3 regions of the Aeribacillus sp. FSL K6-1305 genome follow, and region 2 is predicted to be linked to each of the others. Evidence: riboswitches for the same ligand, from Rfam matches in the RefSeq annotation. Region 2 holds a riboswitch; each other region holds the start of a gene.

Region 1 (6,172 bases), 1.6 Mb from region 2:
TTTTGACCGTCACATGACGACTGAACTGGCTTTAAAGGCAGTAGAAAACGCTTATCAGGCACAACGTCCAGGTCCGGGATTGATCTTGCATTCTGATTTGGGATCCCAGTATACAAGCGAGAAATTTGTAGAATACATGGAAAAGAAGCAGTTCAAACACTCCTTCAGTAAAAAAAGGTTGCCCATACGATAACGCCTGCATTGAGTCTTTCCATGCAATTCTGAAAAAGGAAGAGATCTATAGAATCAACTATTTGAACTTTCAAGCTGCCAGAAGAGCCTTATTCGAATTTATAGAAGGCTGGTACAATCGGAAACGGATTCATAGCTGCCTGGGCTATATGACGCCACAAGAAACAGTAGACAGTATCAAAGGGCAGCGTAGTGCTCTTCACAATTTTACAAGCATCCGCTTTACATGGAGTGGGGGTGTGGTAGGCTTATTTGCCATGCGAAAGAATTCATTGCCCCTTTCACCCTTCGCATAACACCACGCCCGCAGAGGCTCCATGTCAAGCGACAAGCGATGTCAATGAGATCAAAATTAAATTTCACTTATTGGTGTCCAAAATACTGACTTAAATCCAGTTTAATTCTTTCTACAGTACTAGGACTAATAATTTAAAAGAGAATGGACATCGTTCCCCTCTTTTGCAGCGTCTAATACGAATATAAATTCACGTAAAAATGTCCTTGGAAGTACAGTGATTTCCTGTTCAAAGGCAACAGTAAATGATTCAACATATTGCTTAATAAATGTATCATCAATAACTGTCTCTGGTATCCATTTGTGTACCATACCGTGGATTTCCCTAACTTTATATGAAACTTCTATTAATTGTTCAGTTGAGAAACGGTTTAATTTCATCAATGGGGTTGAAAGTACACCACTAACCCTTCCATTTTTTGTGAAGATAAAGGTTTAATTCTAAAATATAAAACATCATGTTCTTTAATTGATCGATCCTCGTTTTTAATTAAATCATCCGTTCCAGTAAATAACATATAACATCCTTTCCTTACATACGATTCACTTATTCCTAGCAATTTAGCTAATTTGTAATTCGAGAAATCAGGATTCAACTCAATTGCTTGTCTAAGTTTTTCTAAGTTCTTATCCGTTTTATTGCGCTGTTCTTTTAAATACTCCTCACGGCTTTTTACGCCCATTTCCCGGCGTTTTTGTTTCCTTCTCCGCTTTTCATTCGCATCTATAATCGTGCTTAAATGGCGTTGTTCGTCCTCTGTTATATCTAACCATTCAATTAATTTTTTATTGCTGATATTATATCCAGCGCCAGGATACCCTTTTTCTCTGGCTATTCGGTTTGCTTCTTCGTTATTCCGTGCATAATAGGCCTTTTCAGCGCTTCTGGTGGATCTTCTTAAAGGCTCATTAAACTGTAAATTAAACGTTAGCGTTTGTTTTAAGGCTTCTTCTGGATCATTCAAAAAGCAACATAACCAATAACGGTACAAGAAACAAATTGTCTCACGATAACCAGTAACGTTATAATTGCGTAATTCAACCAGTTTTTCTAAGTCTAGTAATCTAGCATGATGCGATCGGAAGACGTTAAAAAGATGTTGTACCTTCTTTTTTCGTCCTCTTTTTTTAGGCTTTCCTGTTTTGGCTCAACCTCAAGTTCCGGTAAATACCTCAAATTGTAAACTGCACCATTAAATAATTGTAGCATGCCATCAGAAAAATGTAAGCGAATTTGAATCGAATATGATGTAAAAAAGTGTTGACAGAGGGGAAGGATAGTGGTATAATCCAAGTAAACGAATAAGAATTATAAAGTTAATAATAAAACTCTTATCAAGAGCAGGTGGAGGGATGAGCCCAATGAAGCCCGGCAACCGACTCATATGATGAGCACGGTGCTAATTCTCCCAACAGAGATGTTGAAAGATAAGAAGTTGTTTTGACAAAAAACCTCTTCTTATTGAAGAGGTTTTATTTATATAAAAAAATCTGAATGAAGAGGATTGAAAAAATGGGTCACGTAACAGCAGTATACCAAATCATTGCGAAACGAGAAGATTTAGAAAAAAAAGCAGAAGACATTGCTCTTGGATTAACGGTAGGTTCGTGGACTGACCTTCCTCTTTTAGTGCAAGAGCAGTTAAAAAAGCATAAAGGACAAGTGGTTGAGATAAAAGAAACAGGCGAGGATCCATCCTCCGGCAAAACGATTGCACAGCTTCACATTCGCTTTCCGGGAGAAAACTTTTCTAAAGACATTCCTGCCATCTTAACGACAACTTTTGGAAAATTATCACTAGATGGAGAAATAAAATTACTAGATTTGCAGTTTGACGATGAGATCTTTCGGTATTTTCCAGGTCCTCGATTTGGAATTCAGGGGTTACGAGAAAAACTTGGCGTTTACGACAGACCGTTAGTGATGAGCATCTTTAAAGGTGTAATTGGACGTGATATGGATTACCTTCTTGCCCAATTGCGGGAGCAGGCTCTCGGGGGCGTCGACTTAGTAAAGGATGATGAAATACTTTTTGAAAATTCGCTCACATCATTTGAAACAAGAATAAAGGAAGGCAAAAAAGTTCTTGATAACGTGTATCAAGAAAAGGGACACCGAACTTTGTATGCGGTCAATTTGACGGGAAAAACATTTGAATTGAAAGATAAGGCAAGAAAAGCAAAAGAATTAGGTGCCGATATTTTGCTATTTAATGTTTTTACATATGGACTCGATGTGCTGCAAGCATTAAGGGAAGATGATGAAATCGCCCTCCCAATTATGGCTCATCCGGCGTTTAGCGGATCGTTTACTTCATCCGAAAAATATGGGCTCTCTCATTCCTTATTGCTTGGAAAATTGATAAGAATTGCTGGAGCAGATTTTTCGTTGTTCCCTTCACCATATGGCAGCGTTGCATTGGAGCGTGACAAAGTTTTAAAAGTGAAAGAAGAATTGGTGAAGGAATCAGTTTTAAAACCAGTTTTTCCTGTTCCATCTGCTGGCATTCACCCGGGTCTTGTTCCCATTTTAATTCATGATTTTGGAAAAGATTGTGTCATTAATGCAGGAGGCGGTGTTCACGGTCACCCGCAAGGTGCTCAGGGTGGAGGAAAAGCTTTCCGTCAGGCAGTTGACGCTGTTTCCCGGGGTGTTCCCCTTAATGAAGCAGCTGAAGACATAGAATTACAAGAAGCAATTCGGCTCTGGGGATGGAAGGAGGCACCGTCCAATTGAAGCCAGTAATATTTTGTGATTTTGATGGAACGGTGACAAAAAAAGATAACATCGTTAGCATCATGAAGCGTTTCGCTCCAAAAGAGTGGGAGCAATTGAAGGATGGCGTCCTTTCCCAGTCGATTAGTATTCAGGAAGGAGTCGGCAAGATGTTTGCACTTCTTCCATCTTCTTTAAAGGGTGACATCATTCACTATATTTTAGAAACTGCAGAAATAAGGGAAGGATTTCGCGACTTTGTTCATTATGCGAAAAACATGAACATTCCTTTATACATTGTCAGCGGCGGAATCGATTTTTTTATTAAACCGCTGTTGCAGCCTTTTGATTCTATTACCGCACTGTTTTGCAATAAAGCGGATTTTAGCGGAGAAACGATCACCATTCATTGGCCTTATACGTGTGATGAAAAATGTCCCAACCAAAATTGTGGGTGCTGCAAACCGACAATTATTCGGCAAATTGCAAATGCTGACACTCATTCCATCATCATCGGGGATTCCGTCACAGATTTAGAAGCCGCGAAGATTGCAGATACAGTTATTGCACGTGATTATTTATCAAAAAAATGTCAAGAATTTTCTATTCCTTATCAATCTTTCGAAACATTTTACGACTGTATTGACATTTTAGAGAAGACAATAAACAAAACAAATTTCATAGAAGAAAAAGGTGGCGCAAAATGAGTGTCGTTTTAACTCGTGTTCATGAGCTTGCGGAGATTAAAGAGGAGCTTGCTGCGAGGGATTGGTTTATGGGGACAAGCGGCAATTTAGCCATAAAAGTTCAAGATTCCCCGCTTCAGTTTCTTGTGACCGCAAGCGGCAAAGATAAACGAAAAAAAACGAAGGAAGATTTTTTGCTTGTTGATGGAGAAGGAAATCCTGTAGGCGCAACACAGCTGAAGCCTTCGGCAGAAACGCTATTGCATTGCGAAATATATAAAAGAAGCAAAGCCGGCTGCAGCCTGCATGTACATACGGTTGCAAATAATGTCATCTCTGAACTTTATGGTGACGCTGGGAAAATTGTATTTCAAGGACAAGAACTGATAAAAGCGTTTGACCGCTGGGAGGAAGATGCAGAATTACAGATTCCGATTATTTATAATTATGCCCATATTCCTACATTAGCAAGCACTTTGGGCGATTTCGTGAAGGAGGATAAAGGGGCAGTTCTTATTCGCAACCACGGAATTACTGTATGGGGAAAAGATGGCTTTGAAGCAAAGAAAATTTTAGAAGCTTGTGAATTTTTATTTCAGTATCAGCTTGCTCTTATTCAAGCAAAAGCCGGTCTCCTTGCGAGTACAGGAGCTTTAAATAATTAAACATTTTAAGGAGGTATTTTACATGACAACGATTAAAATTCAAGGAACAAACGAAGTTATCAGCAATCAAGAGGAAGTGATTTCATTTTTAAATCAACAAGGTGTTATTTACGAGCAATGGGATATTGCCAAATTACCAGAGCATTTAAAAGAGAAATATCTTTTAAATGATGAGGAAAAACAAACGATTTTACAATCTTTTGAAAATGAAATTAAAGATATTTCAGCAAGACGCGGCTACAAAGCTTGGGATGTCATTTCTTTAGCAGATCATACGCCAAACCTTGAAGAGCTGCTGAAAAATTTTCAGCGTGAACATCATCATACAGATGATGAAGTGCGCTTTATTGTAAGCGGCCATGGAATTTTTGTTATTCAAGGACAGGACGGAAAATTTTTTGAAGTGCATCTTAATCCGGGAGACCTTATTTCTGTTCCAGAGGGCAGACGCCACTATTTCACATTAGCTGATGACCGAAAAGTTGTTGCGATCCGCATCTTTGTGACAGAAGAAGGCTGGGTGCCAGTTTACGAAAAAGAAGAAGTAAATTAAGTTTACAAAAAATTTATGAAAAAGCGGCTTTAAACATTCACAGCTGCAAGCTTAACATCATCTTTTTCATATAACTGGCTGCTCTTCGGATACACAATTCATCCAGCTCAGTGAACAATGTTCCTGAATGCAAAGAAACTATGAAAATACCACAGCGGCTGCTGACCCGGTTTTAATAGGTTTACACATTTTTGCGAAGAAGCTTGCAGCTAAAAGAGCACCACAAAAATAGGCTTGTCTTATGTTACAAGAGGATATAGTTTCACTTGAAAACCAAGTAAACACAGATAATTTATCAAGTATTATGGCGGGATGGGGAAAATCAAGAATAAATGATGCAGATTTATATTTTTAGGAAGGGGCTGTCTTAGAAAGACAAAATCCACTGAAAACGAAACATCATAAGCATTGATATATCAACGTTTCTAAAACATTAAAGGGGCGTCTATAAGCCGGAAAATCGACTTATTAGACAGCCCCCTCTATTTAATGGATGCGGCGGCTGCTTTGGATCTAGAAATCCGAATCCATTTGGAGCATTTGCCGAAATCAGCTTTTACAAGCAGGTGACGAAGTGGTCTTGTAATAATGTCGTCCCCATATTGTGAATGGATATTATGAAAGACTCTTTTTTCACTTTATGACAAACAAAGATAGAGGAGGGAATTTTTTTTTGAAGGATTTTACAACATATTTTACGATGACTGAGCAAGATGTCATCGAATATGTACAGAAAAAACTCGATATTTTTGAACAAAACGCAGAATTGGAATGTCGAGAGATTGGCGATGGCAACTTAAATTATGTATTTCGTGTCGTTGATCAAAATAGCGGCCAGTCTGTCATTATTAAACAAGCTGGTCCGGTTGCGCGTATTTCAGACGCCTTTAAAGTTTCGCCAGATCGCAATCGGATTGAAAGCGAAGCATTGAAGCTGCAAGGGGAATTAGCGCCTGGATTTGTACCTAAGGTTTATTCGTATGATCCGATTATGAATTGTTGTGTGATGGATGATCTATCTGACCATGAAATTATGAGGACAGCTCTTTTAAAACATAAAAAATT
Region 2 (6,172 bases):
GAATGCTTTTGCTAATTCATACGCTTTTTGTTCATAAGCGTTTTTATCACTCCATGTTTTAATAGGCTGTAAAACTTCATCAGGCACTCCTGGAACATGAGCAGGAATCGCCAGCCCGAAAATAGGGTCTTTTACAGTTTCCACCTCATCGAGTTCGCCTTCCAATGCTGCCTGAACCATGGCTCTTGTATAAGCAAGTTTAATTCGTTTTCCTACTCCGTATTCTCCGCCGGTCCACCCTGTATTGACTAAAAATACTTTCACATCGTGTTCTTCGATTTTTCTTCCGAGCATTTCAGAGTATCTTGTAGCTGGAAGCGGAAGAAATGGTGCGCCAAAGCATGTGGAGAACGTTGTTTTAGGGGAAGTAATACCCCTTTCCGTTCCAGCAAGCTTGCTCGTATAACCGCTTAAGAAATGATACATAGCCTGTTCTTTCGTTAATTTGCTTATTGGCGGCAGAACACCGAACGCATCAGCTGTTAAAAAAATAATAGTGTTAGGGTGACCCGCAATGCTCGGTTTAGCAATATTGTCAATCGCTTCAATTGGATAAGCCGCACGGGTGTTTTCTGTTAATAAGGAGTTGTCATAATCAGGAATTCGTGTCGATTCATCAACCACAACGTTTTCCAAAACGGAACCGAATCGAATAGCGTTATAAATTTGAGGTTCTTTTTCTTCAGACAAGCCGATGCATTTTGCATAACAGCCGCCTTCAATATTAAAAATACCAGATGAAGACCAGCCGTGTTCATCATCACCAATTAATCGGCGTTTTGGATCGGCGGAAAGTGTTGTTTTGCCTGTTCCCGATAAACCGAAAAAGAGCGCGACATCGCCTTCTTGACCGACATTGGCGGAGCAGTGCATTGAAAATATATCTCTTTCTGGAAGCAGGAAGTTCATGACGGAAAAGATAGACTTTTTCATCTCGCCTGCATATTCAGTTCCGCCGATCAGGATTATTCTCTTTTCAAAAGAAATAATGATAAATGCTTCTGAGTTCGTTCCATCCACAGCTGGATCTGCTTTAAAGGAAGGAGCGGAAACAATTGTAAACGGATTTTTATGCTCCTTTAAATCGTCTTGGCTTTTCGGACGGATAAACAGTTGGCGAGCAAATAAATTTTGCCACGCCAATTCATTGACCACTTGAATTGGAAGACGATATTTTTTGTCAGCTCCGGCAAATCCGTTAAAAACATAAATTTCATCTCTATTTTTTAAATATTGTATGACTTTTAAGTACAGTTTTTCAAAAACTTCTGATGAAATTGGCTTGTTGACGGGTCCCCAATCAATTAAATGCTTGACAGAATCTTCTTCAACGATGAATTTATCTTCTGGTGACCGGCCGGTATATTTGCCTGTTGTAACCGAAACTGCACCTGTATTTGTTAAAAAACCTTCTTTCCTAGCTAAAACTTTTTCTACAAGCCGTGCGACTGGTAAATTATGATATGCATTTGGTCCGCTGATCAACGAAGCTAATTCATTTGATACATCTACAATATTCATATACATACCATCCTTTTTTTGCATATTTGAAATGGTTTTATAGAAATAGTATAACACATTCGCAAAAATAATCCATCCTATTTATCGATTTCTGAAAATAATGTTTTTACTATATATTTTGCCTTCATTTTTGGGCATCATACGAATCATGATTGATCAGCTGATACTGAAATAATGGATATCAGATGATTTGGAAAATTACAGAGAAGCTTTATTTATTGTTGACAAGTACTTTTTTGCTCCTGTATGATATACATTTGAACGGATACTCTTATCCCGAGTTGGCGGAGGGACAGGCCCTATGAAGCCCAGCAACCGGCTCGTTGAAAGAAGACAGTAGAATATGGCTTTCAAAATCCCGGTATTCTATGGACATACAACATGATGCGAAAGAATTCCATATTCATAGACGAGCAATGGTGCTAACCTGATGCAAGGTTATATCCTTGAACGATAAGAGTGAAAGGCAATGATGTTTATAACAACCTTTCCTCTGGCAGGGAAGGTTTTTTCTATGTATAAGAGAAATCTCGTTTAGCCAAGTTTTTCTTATCGTACGCAATTTTGATATGTTTACAATAGTGGCGAGGGAATGAGTTCCGTGTCAATGTCAAGGAGTGTAGCACTCCATAAACATCATTTTAAGTTTGAGGAGGATGCAGTAAATGACAAAAAAGCGCCGTCTGTTTACATCTGAATCCGTAACGGAAGGGCATCCGGACAAAATTTGCGACCAAATTTCAGATGCGATTTTAGATGCCATTTTAGAAAAAGATCCGAACGCACGTGTAGCTTGCGAAACATCTGTCACAACCGGACTTGTATTAGTCAGTGGAGAAATTACGACAAGCACGTATGTGGATATACCAAAAATTGTGCGAGAAACGGTCAAAGAGATCGGCTATACGAGAGCTAAATACGGTTTTGATGCTGAAACTTGTGCTGTTTTAACATCAATTGATGAGCAATCACCCGATATTGCTGCAGGGGTGGATAAAGCTTTAGAAGCGCGAGAAGGACAAATGACTGATGAAGAAATTGAAGCGATTGGCGCTGGAGATCAAGGGTTAATGTTCGGTTTTGCATGCAATGAAACGAAGGAATTAATGCCTCTCCCGATTTCCATTGCCCATAAGCTTTCACGCCGGCTTACAGAAGTTAGAAAAAGCGAAGAAATTCCTTATTTGCGTCCGGACGGAAAGACGCAAGTTACGGTAGAATATGATGAAAATGAACAGCCGGTTAGAATTGACACAATTGTCATATCGACTCAACACCATCCGGAGGCAACTTTAGAACAAATTAAGCAGGATATTAAAGAAAAAGTAATTGATCCGGTTGTTCCAAAAGAACTGATCGATGAAGAAACAAAATATTTCATCAACCCTACCGGACGTTTCGTTATTGGCGGACCACAAGGAGATGCAGGATTAACGGGACGAAAAATCATTGTCGATACTTACGGAGGCTATGCGCGCCATGGCGGAGGAGCTTTCTCAGGAAAAGATCCGACGAAGGTAGACCGATCTGCAGCTTATGCGGCTCGTTATGTAGCGAAAAATATTGTCGCAGCCGGACTTGCAGACAAATGCGAGGTTCAGCTGGCCTATGCAATTGGTGTAGCGAAACCTGTCTCTATTTCTGTTGATACGTTCGGTACTGGCAAAGTAAGCGAAGATGTTTTAGTTGAATTAATTCGCAATAACTTTGATTTGCGCCCAGCTGGCATTATAAAAATGCTTGACTTGCGCCGCCCGATTTACAAACAGACAGCTGCTTACGGTCATTTCGGACGCAACGATCTAGATTTGCCATGGGAACGCACAGATAAAGCGGAAGCTTTGCGCGAACAGGCTCATCAATATTTGTAAAATAAAAAAGGTGTCCAATGCGATGCATGCATTAGACACCTTTTTGCTTGTGCGCCCGGCATGGGTGTAATCTATAGGGTGAAAGTCCCGAGCTGCGAAGGCAGAAGTAGCAGTTAGCTTAACGCAAGGGTGTCCGTGGTGACGCGGAATCTGAAGGAAGCGAGCGGCAAACTTTGGGTCTCTCGGAACACGAACTTCATATGAGGCTAGGTATCACTGGGTGAGTTTGCAAGACAAAACAAAGCCCTTTCTGCCGAAGGTGATACAGAGTAAATGAAGCAGATGGATGGAAGGAAAGATTACACTCTTACCCGGGGAGGTCTGGCTGGCACGCCAAGTAACCTTGGTAACCTATCTAGTGATAGATAGCTGAACAGTCAGAAGTCAGCAGAGGTCATAGTATTAGTTGGTCTAGAACAACTAAGAAGGACCGAACAATTAAGAGAGAATAGCCCTTGGCATTCAGTGAGTCATGATGAACACAGAAAACGTAGTACCTCACTTGAGGGAGGAAGCGGTGAATCCCGTGGGAGATCTCTTGGAGGGTGGAGTGACCACTGGCATAAAGAGAACAGCTATTCACGGAAGTTATAAAGACTTGCGTCAATTATCTTAATTGAACCGCCGTATACGGAACCGTACGTACGGTGGTGTGAGAGGACGGGAGTTAATCGCTCCCTCCTACTCGATTTATGGTCCGAATGCGACAAAACAGATGGTGCCTGCTGAAGCTCCTAGAACTATTCCCGCCAGCACATCTGAAGGGTAGTGTAGGCCAAGAAAAATTCTTGATAGTGCCACACTGAATGCGAGAGGAAGCAAAATCCATGTTAAGGCTGGAAAAAAGAGCAAAAATGGTGTTGCCACTGAAAATACAGCTGTCGTATGTCCAGAAGGAAATGAATGGTCAGTTAACGGATTTTCTAACACTTTTGTTTCAAATAATGTAAGATAAGGCCGTCTGCGTGGATAAATTCTTTTCACAATGAAAACCGGAATATGACTGAAAAAAAGAGCAGCTGAACTTGCCAAGGCAACAGTTTTTACAGGTTCATTAAAAAATAACATCAGCATTAAACATGTTGCAATTGAAAAAACAGCCCCTCCTAAATGAGTAATATACCGAAAATAAACATTCAGTCCTTTTCGTTCAAAATGCGAATTAATCAGTTTGAACAACTTGCACTCAAATTGGTAAAGCTGATTCAGCAGTCTGCCCATGTTAAAGTTCCTCTTTTCAAAAAGCAAAAATTCTTATAAAAAATTTTCTCTCATATTTATGTAAACTTCAACAAATCTAATAAAAATTTTACAAAATTTTAAAAATGCATGAAGCTGCCCGGTAAAGAATGACATTTGAAAGAGAAAGTTTTAAAATGTTTTTATAAGCAATTTATATGCTGTTCATACGAGCAATATTTTTATAATATTGAGCTTTTTCGATATACTCGCGACGGATGCGCTCCATATCTTGAAGATCTTCTTCTGTTAATTCTCTAATCACTTTGGCGGGTCTTCCGAATGCTAAAGTTTTCTCAGGTATCTTTTTGCCTGGCGGGACAAGACTGCCTGCACCGACAAAAGCGCCTTTTCCGATTTCTGCTCCATCCAGAATAATCGAACCCATTCCAATTAGAGCTCCTTTCCGCACAATCGCACTGTGGAGCAGAACTTGATGGCCGACGGTTACATCATCTTCAATAATTAACGGTTTATTTGGGCTCTGGTGCAGACAGCATTGGTCTTGAATATTGACCCGATTTCCAATAATAGTTGGGGCGACGTCACCGCGGATAACCGTCTGAAACCAAATGCTTGATTCATCTCCTATTTGAACATCGCCGGTGATTGTGACAAAATCAGCTATATAAGCCGAATCGCTAATTATAGGTTTTTTGTCTTTATATGGATAAATAACCATGGGAACCATCCTTTTCTTTTTTTCATATTATAACAAATTTTCCGTCATGTTCGGAAAGGAGTTAATTTATGTGGAAATGGGTAAGTTCTAGTCCTAAAGCTGCGATTGTCATCATTCATGGAGCTTTAGAACATCATGGACGTTACAAATGGCTGATAAAAAAGTGGCAAACAAACGGGTACCATGTTGTCATGGGGGATTTGCCAGGACAAGGAAATTCATCCTCCAGACGGGGACATGTCCAATCGTTTGATGAATATATTGATGAAGTTGACCGTTGGATCAGGGAGGCTCAATCTTTCCAATTGCCGCTTTTTTTGCTGGGGCATAGCATGGACGGTTTAATAGCCATACGTACGCTGCAGAGAAATAAAATTCCGTTAAACGGGGTCATTTTATCTTCGCCATGTTTAGGAATTTTGCAAAAACCGAGTAAAGCGCTCGATCTTTTGGCAAAAGGATTAAATATTTTCGCGCCTAGGGTACGCTTTGATTCCGGTTTGACAGTTGAGATGGCAACGAGAAATAAGGAAATTCAAGACATAAACAGAAACGACTCCCTTTACGTAAGAAAAGTTTCTGTGCGCTGGTACAGAGAGCTTCTTCATGCTATTGAACTAGCATTTCAGCAGCTTCCGCAGTTTCCAGATGTCCCTCTTTTCGTCATGCAGGGAGGAGAAGACAAAATTGTTGATAAATCAGCAGTTCAAAAATGGTATAGTCAGTTGAATCTCACGGAAAAGAGCTATAAAGAATGGGAAGGACTATATCACGAAATTTTTAATGAACCGGAAAGAGAACTTGTTTTTCAAGATGCGTTGAGATTTACAGAAAGCCATTTAACATAAACACTGGAATT
Region 3 (6,172 bases), 120 kb from region 2:
TATTGAAATTATCCGAGCAGGCATTAATAAAGCAGTCGGATTGCAAAAAATCGCCGAATTTTACAATATCCCTCGAGAGCAAATTATCGCTTTTGGCGACGAAGACAATGATTTGGAAATGATCGAATATGCGGGATTAGGCGTTGCAATGGGAAACGGAATTGAGCCGCTCAAAGAGATTGCTGATGAAATTACGCTGACAAATGAAGAAGACGGAGTTGCAAAATTTTTAAAGGAATTGCTGTCCCTTTAATCTTTGCAAAAGTCCAAAAGTTCGATTATCTTTTTACACCTCACAACAATTGACAAGGATTTAGATGTTTAAAAAGGGATACCCTATAATTGACGAACTCATTTCGTCAATGATCAAAAGGGGGATTCCAACTTGGGCAAACGGAATAAATCGAAACGATTCATTGAGCAAGGAAAAGGTGCTGTCAAAAAACATGATGAAAAGTTTCCATACCGTATGACGTTTGCCGAATCAGAAGCAAGAGTCAATAACGAAGCAAGCTTCGAAGGATAATGCCCTTCCGTTCATTTTCGAATCCTTTTAAGGGCTGTTTTTATAATGAACAGATCGAATTTGAACAGACCAATCTTTGTACAGCATCTGCATCGAGAAAAAATCGAGCAGGCATAACACCATCCAGAATGCCGATTGTACGGCACATTTTGAACAAGGAATAAATATGAAATGGACGAAACGAGCTCCTCTTGTTTCGTCCATTTTTTCTTTTTTTGTCCTTCTTTTTTAAATTTTCAGTTTGCACAAATTGTATTGTTTTCTATTTGTGATCAAGATAGACTATATGTAAATGAAAAAAAGTAGGTGTGATTAATGAATATTCACATTATCGCTGATAGTGCTTGTGATCTGCCTGTCTCTTTTTTAAACGATCAAGGCGTTTCTTTCATCCCTCTTCGTGTCCACCTTGGCGAGAAGGACTATGAGGATCAATTGACAATCAAACCGAAAGAAGTTTACGACTATATGAGAGCTGGAAACGTTGCTAAAACATCACAAGCATCACCGGAAACAATCACCAATCAATTTGAAAAGCTGGCGAAAGACAATCAGCCGGCGCTGTATATTGCCTTTTCTTCCGAATTGTCCGGTACATATCAAACTGCCGTTATGGTTCAGCAGCAATTGCTTGAAAAATATCCGAATTGGAAACTGCAAATTATCGATTCGAAATGTGCTTCACTTGGGTATGGACTTGCTGTCCGCTACACCGTTCAATTAGCAAAACAAGGACTTGATTTAGAACAAATGGCAAATGCAGTAAAAGAGTATTGCAGTCATATGGAGCACATTTTTACAGTTGATCGCCTGGAATATTTGGCTCGCGGCGGGAGAATCAGCAAAACATCTGCGTTTGTTGGCGGACTGCTTAATATCAAGCCGCTTTTGCATGTCGAAGAAGGAAAGCTGATCCCGCTGGAAAAAATCCGCGGGAAAAAGAAGCTTTACCGGAGAATTCTTGAGCTGATGGAAGAGCGTGGAGACGGATTGAGTGAACAGACAATCGCCATCAGCCATGGTGATGATGAAGAAGCAGCTCTCGAATTAAAACAATTAATTGAAGAAACGTTTCATCCAAAAGAAATTATCATCCATACGATCGGTGCTGTCATTGGTGCACACTCTGGCCCCGGCACCCTTGCTGTATTTTTTCTAAATAAACATATTCAAGAAGCTTCATGGAAATCATAAGTATATAACAGTATTGAAAGGAGCTTCCTGAATGTCCAAAACAAGCGATAATGATAAAAAAGCTGTAGACAACAATGCAAAACGACACGAAAAAAATCTATTGAAGGAAAAAAATCGAGAGCTTGGAAAACGGCAATACTCAAAGAAAACGGATCATTTATAATGCCCGCCTGTCGGGCTTTTTCTTTTTTTGAAATATCTCTAAAGGCGAGTCTTCCACCTCTTCTATCCGGACGTTCTGAAAGAAAAAGACGCTTTCTTATCTTGCAGTATGCATCTTTTCTCTAGCTTTTGTTTTCATTTTTGTCTAATAAAACATGGGCGGGGCAATAACTTTCAATTTGATTAGGCCATTCATTTCATTAAAAAACAGAGAAATCCAAAACGTTTCCATATTCGAAAGCGGAGGTCATTTTTTTATATGTAAGAGGAAATGACAAACATGTGGGAATCTATCCTTTATTAATGTAAGATATTGTAAAATAAGTATACAAGAGGTGGCACAATGAAGAAACATGAAATTTCCGTGTATCTTACAAAAGAGATGGAGCCGGAATATGTCATTTCCCTTGTCCATGAAGCGATTAAATTTAACAGCTACATTTTATTCCAAACAAAAAAGCTCCAATTAAATGCGAAAAGCGTTTTAAGCATGCTCGGTTTTTCCGCCTTTTTAGAAGGTCATGTAGTCATCAGCGCTGAAGGAGAAGATTCGCTCGAAGCAGTAAAAAACTTACAAGACTTTCTTTCCCCTAAATGTTCTAAAGCGACATCTTTAGCTTAATTGCATTTAAGCAGATATTAATTTCCTTGCCGTTGCTTTAAGTAACGGTTTTTTCATTTAATTTGCGAGGAACCCCTAAAAGAGTTGTTCAACTGAACGACATTCACTATAATGAATGTAAATAACGTTATTGGAGGTAAAAAGTTGGCTAAGGAGAATTCATTTGACATCGTCTCAAAAGTGGATATTGCCGAAGTGAACAATTCCATTCAAATGGCGAAAAAAGAAATTGTAAACAGATATGATTTCAAAGGATCTAAAAGCGATATATCCCTAGAAAAAGATGAGCTTGTGCTAATCTCTGACGATGAATATAAGCTGAATCAACTAAAAGATGTATTAGTAAGCAAAATGATTAAACGCGGTGTCGCAACCAAGAATATTCAGTACGGGAAAATCGAAAAGGCTTCAGGAGGCACTGTCAGACAAAGAGCCAAACTTGTCAACGGAATTGACAAAGAAAACGGGAAAAAGATCAATGCGCTGATCAAAAATACCGGGCTAAAAGTAAAAAGCCAAATTCAAGACGACCAAGTCCGGGTAAGCGGCAAAAGCAAGGACGATTTGCAAAAAGTGATTGCAGCTGTGAAAAGCGCCGACTTGCCGATCGACGTACAATTTATTAATTTTCGCTAGCTTTGCCCTGTTCACAAAATTGAAATTTTATATTGATTATTTTGATAAAATTCGTTAAATTAGGATTAATCCGTTGTTTTAAAATTTCATACGGTAAAGCGTTCTTATCAAGAGAAGCGGAGGGACTGGCCCGATGAACCTTCAGCAACCGGATTACCCAAAAACTTTGGGTACCAAGGTGCTAAATCCAGCGATGCGTAAATTTGCGCTCGGAAGATAAGAAGAAGGGGAAAATGTTCAAGAAAAAGTCTTCTTCTTATTAGAAGGCTTTTCTTTTTTATATAGGTGTTCGCCTCCTTGCAGGCGCCTATTTCATTTGATTGGAGGACTTTTTATGGGGCTTTTACAAGATTTACAGAATCATATATTAATTGCCGACGGAGCAATGGGGACTCTACTATACTCATTCGGAATAGACAGATGCTTTGATGAGCTAAACGTTTCAAAACCGGAAGAAATAGAACGGATTCATTCAGCCTATTTAGACGCAGGCGCAACTGTTATTCAAACAAATACATACGGCGCCAATCGCATAAAGCTTGCCAGATATGGGCTGGAAGATGATATAAAGATCATCAACCAAAAAGGGGTTGAACTTGCAAAGAGGGCGTTACAAAAAGCGGAAAACAAAGGGTATGTCATCGGAACAATCGGCGGCATCCGTTCGTTTCAAAAAAGCGCCTTCACGCTATCTGACATTGCCGAAAATTTTCGCGAGCAGCTTCATGTCCTTTTATCCGAAAACGTAGATGGCATTATTTTAGAAACCTATTACGACTTGGAAGAACTGAAAACCGTTTTGCAAATAGCTAGAAAAGAAACGGATTTGCCCATTATCACAAATGTTTCTTTGCACGAACAAGGCGTCTTTCAAAATGGAACAAGATTGGCAGACGGTTTGAAAATGCTTGAAGAACTTGGTGCAGATATTGTCGGCCTCAATTGCCGTTTAGGCCCTTATCATATGCTGCAATCTCTGGAAGAAGTGCCGCTGTTTGAACATGCCTTTTTATCCGCTTTTCCAAACGGCAGCCTGCCAAGGTATGAAAACGGAAGATTAGTTTATGAATCAGATGAACACTATTTTTATGAAGCGGCTCTTCAATTCCGAAAACAAGGTGTCCGGCTTCTCGGCGGATGCTGCGGAACCGCGCCGAAACATATTCGGGCAATGGCTGAAGCTGTATCAAACCTCCCTCCTGTCACAGAGAAAGAAGTAAAAGAACGAAATGTTCCAATTCATGCTTTACCTATGAAAGAAAGTCAAGAAACTCCTCTCCCAGATATTGCAAAAAACAGACGCTCAGTGATTGTAGAATTGGACCCGCCGAAAACGCTCGGCTTGGAAAAATTTTTAACAGGAGCAAAAGCGTTGAAAAAAGCGGGGATTGATGCAATTACGCTTGCGGATAATTCCCTTGCTACACCAAGAATCAGCAATGTTGCTTGCGCAAATATTGTGAAAAGCCGTTTCCAGCTTCGCCCGCTCGTTCATTTAACATGTCGTGACAGAAATTTAATCGGCATTCAATCCCATTTAATGGGGCTGCATACGCTTGGCCTGCACGATATTTTAGCGGTCACCGGCGACCCGTCCAAAATCGGTGATTTTCCGGGTGCAACCTCTGTCTATGATTTATCATCGTTTGATTTAATCAGCTTAATTAAGCAATTTAATGAAGGTTTGTCATACTCCGGAAAATCACTTGGTCAAAAAACAAACTTTACTGTAGCCGCCGCCTTCAATCCGAACGTAAGACATCTTGATCGCGCAGTTCAGAGACTTGAGAAAAAAATCAGCTGCGGAGCCGATTATTTTATTACGCAGCCGCTCTACTCGGAGAAGCTGATCGAAGAAGTATATGAAGCAACAAAACATCTGAATGTTCCGATATATCTCGGGATTATGCCGTTAATAAGCAGCCGCAATGCTGAATTTATTCATAACGAAGTGCCAGGCATTAAATTGTCCGATTCGATTCGCGAACAGATGCAAAAAGCAGGCAATGATAAAGAAAAGGGAAAACGAGAAGGACTTGCCATTGCAAAATCGCTTATTGACGCAGCATTTGACCTGTTTAACGGCATTTACTTAATCACTCCGTTTTTGCATTATGAGATGACAGTCGAGCTGACGGAATACATTCATAAAAAAGAAAAGGCAAAACGAGAAAGGAAGATTTCCCATGTATAACATAAAGGAACAGCTGGAGAAAAAAATTTTAATACTAGACGGAGCCATGGGAACAATGATTCAAGCTGCAGAATTATCTGCGAAAGATTTTGGCGGTGAAGAATATGAAGGATGCAACGAATATTTAAACATCACTTCCCCTGAAACGATTGTCCGTATTCATGAAGCGTACCTTGAAGCAGGCGCTGATATTATCGAGACAAATACGTTTGGCGGTACAAGCATCGTCCTCGAGGAATATAACTTGGGGCACCTTGCTTTTGAAATAAATAAAAAAGCAGCTGAGATTGCAAAGCGCGCTGCAGAAAAATATTCAACACCGGATTGGCCTCGTTTTGTGGCAGGATCAATGGGGCCAACGACTAAAACGCTCTCCGTTACAGGCGGCGTCACATTCCAACAATTGGCAGAAGCTTATCAAGTTCAAGCGGAAGGACTGTTAGTGGGGGGCGTTGATGTACTTCTCCTTGAGACAAGCCAAGATATGCTCAATGTAAAAGCAGGTTACTTAGGAATTCAACGAGCTTTTCAAAAGCTCAAGAAAGAAGTGCCGATCATTCTGTCCGGAACGATAGAACCGATGGGAACAACTCTCGCCGGTCAAGATATTGAAGCGTTTTACATTTCAGCTGAACATATGAATCCAATTGCCGTCGGCTTAAACTGTGCGACAGGTCCTGAATTCATGACCGATCACATCCGCACATTGTCTGAAATCGCCAATACCGCTGTCAGCTGTTATCCGAATGCCGGACTGCCTGATGAAGAAGGTCGCTACCATGAATCACCGGAATCTTTAGCAAAAAAAATCAGAGGGTTTGCAGAAAGAGGCTGGCTT

Evidence for each region. Region 2 has a riboswitch for S-adenosylmethionine ahead of metK (methionine adenosyltransferase). Riboswitches for the same ligand answer to the same signal wherever they lie in the genome.
Region 1: another riboswitch for S-adenosylmethionine. It lies ahead of NST97_RS10075 (2,3-diketo-5-methylthiopentyl-1-phosphate enolase); the one in region 2 lies ahead of metK (methionine adenosyltransferase).
Region 3: another riboswitch for S-adenosylmethionine. It lies ahead of NST97_RS18265 (bifunctional homocysteine S-methyltransferase/methylenetetrahydrofolate reductase); the one in region 2 lies ahead of metK (methionine adenosyltransferase).

Annotation. Positions count from the first base shown of each region.
Region 1 covers NZ_JBBOQV010000002.1:35,572-41,743, reverse strand. The annotation lists partial or broken gene NST97_RS10090 (IS3 family transposase) at 1-365, shown strand, start outside; gene NST97_RS10085 (BREX system ATP-binding domain-containing protein) at 614-868, opposite strand; gene NST97_RS10080 (hypothetical protein) at 868-1,452, opposite strand; SAM riboswitch class I at 1,817-1,922, shown strand; gene NST97_RS10075 (2,3-diketo-5-methylthiopentyl-1-phosphate enolase) at 2,001-3,224, shown strand; gene NST97_RS10070 (2-hydroxy-3-keto-5-methylthiopentenyl-1-phosphate phosphatase) at 3,221-3,910, shown strand; gene NST97_RS10065 (methylthioribulose 1-phosphate dehydratase) at 3,907-4,554, shown strand; gene NST97_RS10060 (1,2-dihydroxy-3-keto-5-methylthiopentene dioxygenase) at 4,577-5,107, shown strand; gene mtnK (S-methyl-5-thioribose kinase) at 5,781-6,172, shown strand, end outside.
Region 2 covers NZ_JBBOQV010000002.1:1,610,261-1,616,432, forward strand. The annotation lists gene pckA (phosphoenolpyruvate carboxykinase (ATP)) at 1-1,521, opposite strand, end outside; SAM riboswitch class I at 1,790-1,981, shown strand; gene metK (methionine adenosyltransferase) at 2,187-3,392, shown strand; gene NST97_RS17715 (phosphatase PAP2 family protein) at 4,083-4,613, opposite strand; gene NST97_RS17720 (gamma carbonic anhydrase) at 4,786-5,313, opposite strand; gene NST97_RS17725 (alpha/beta hydrolase) at 5,382-6,161, shown strand.
Region 3 covers NZ_JBBOQV010000002.1:1,733,456-1,739,627, reverse strand. The annotation lists gene NST97_RS18295 (Cof-type HAD-IIB family hydrolase) at 1-253, shown strand, start outside; gene NST97_RS18290 (hypothetical protein) at 386-526, shown strand; gene NST97_RS18285 (DegV family protein) at 842-1,720, shown strand; gene NST97_RS18280 (DUF3941 domain-containing protein) at 1,752-1,883, shown strand; gene NST97_RS18275 (HPr family phosphocarrier protein) at 2,226-2,504, shown strand; gene NST97_RS18270 (YajQ family cyclic di-GMP-binding protein) at 2,649-3,140, shown strand; SAM riboswitch class I at 3,242-3,363, shown strand; gene NST97_RS18265 (bifunctional homocysteine S-methyltransferase/methylenetetrahydrofolate reductase) at 3,475-5,334, shown strand; gene metH (methionine synthase) at 5,327-6,172, shown strand, end outside.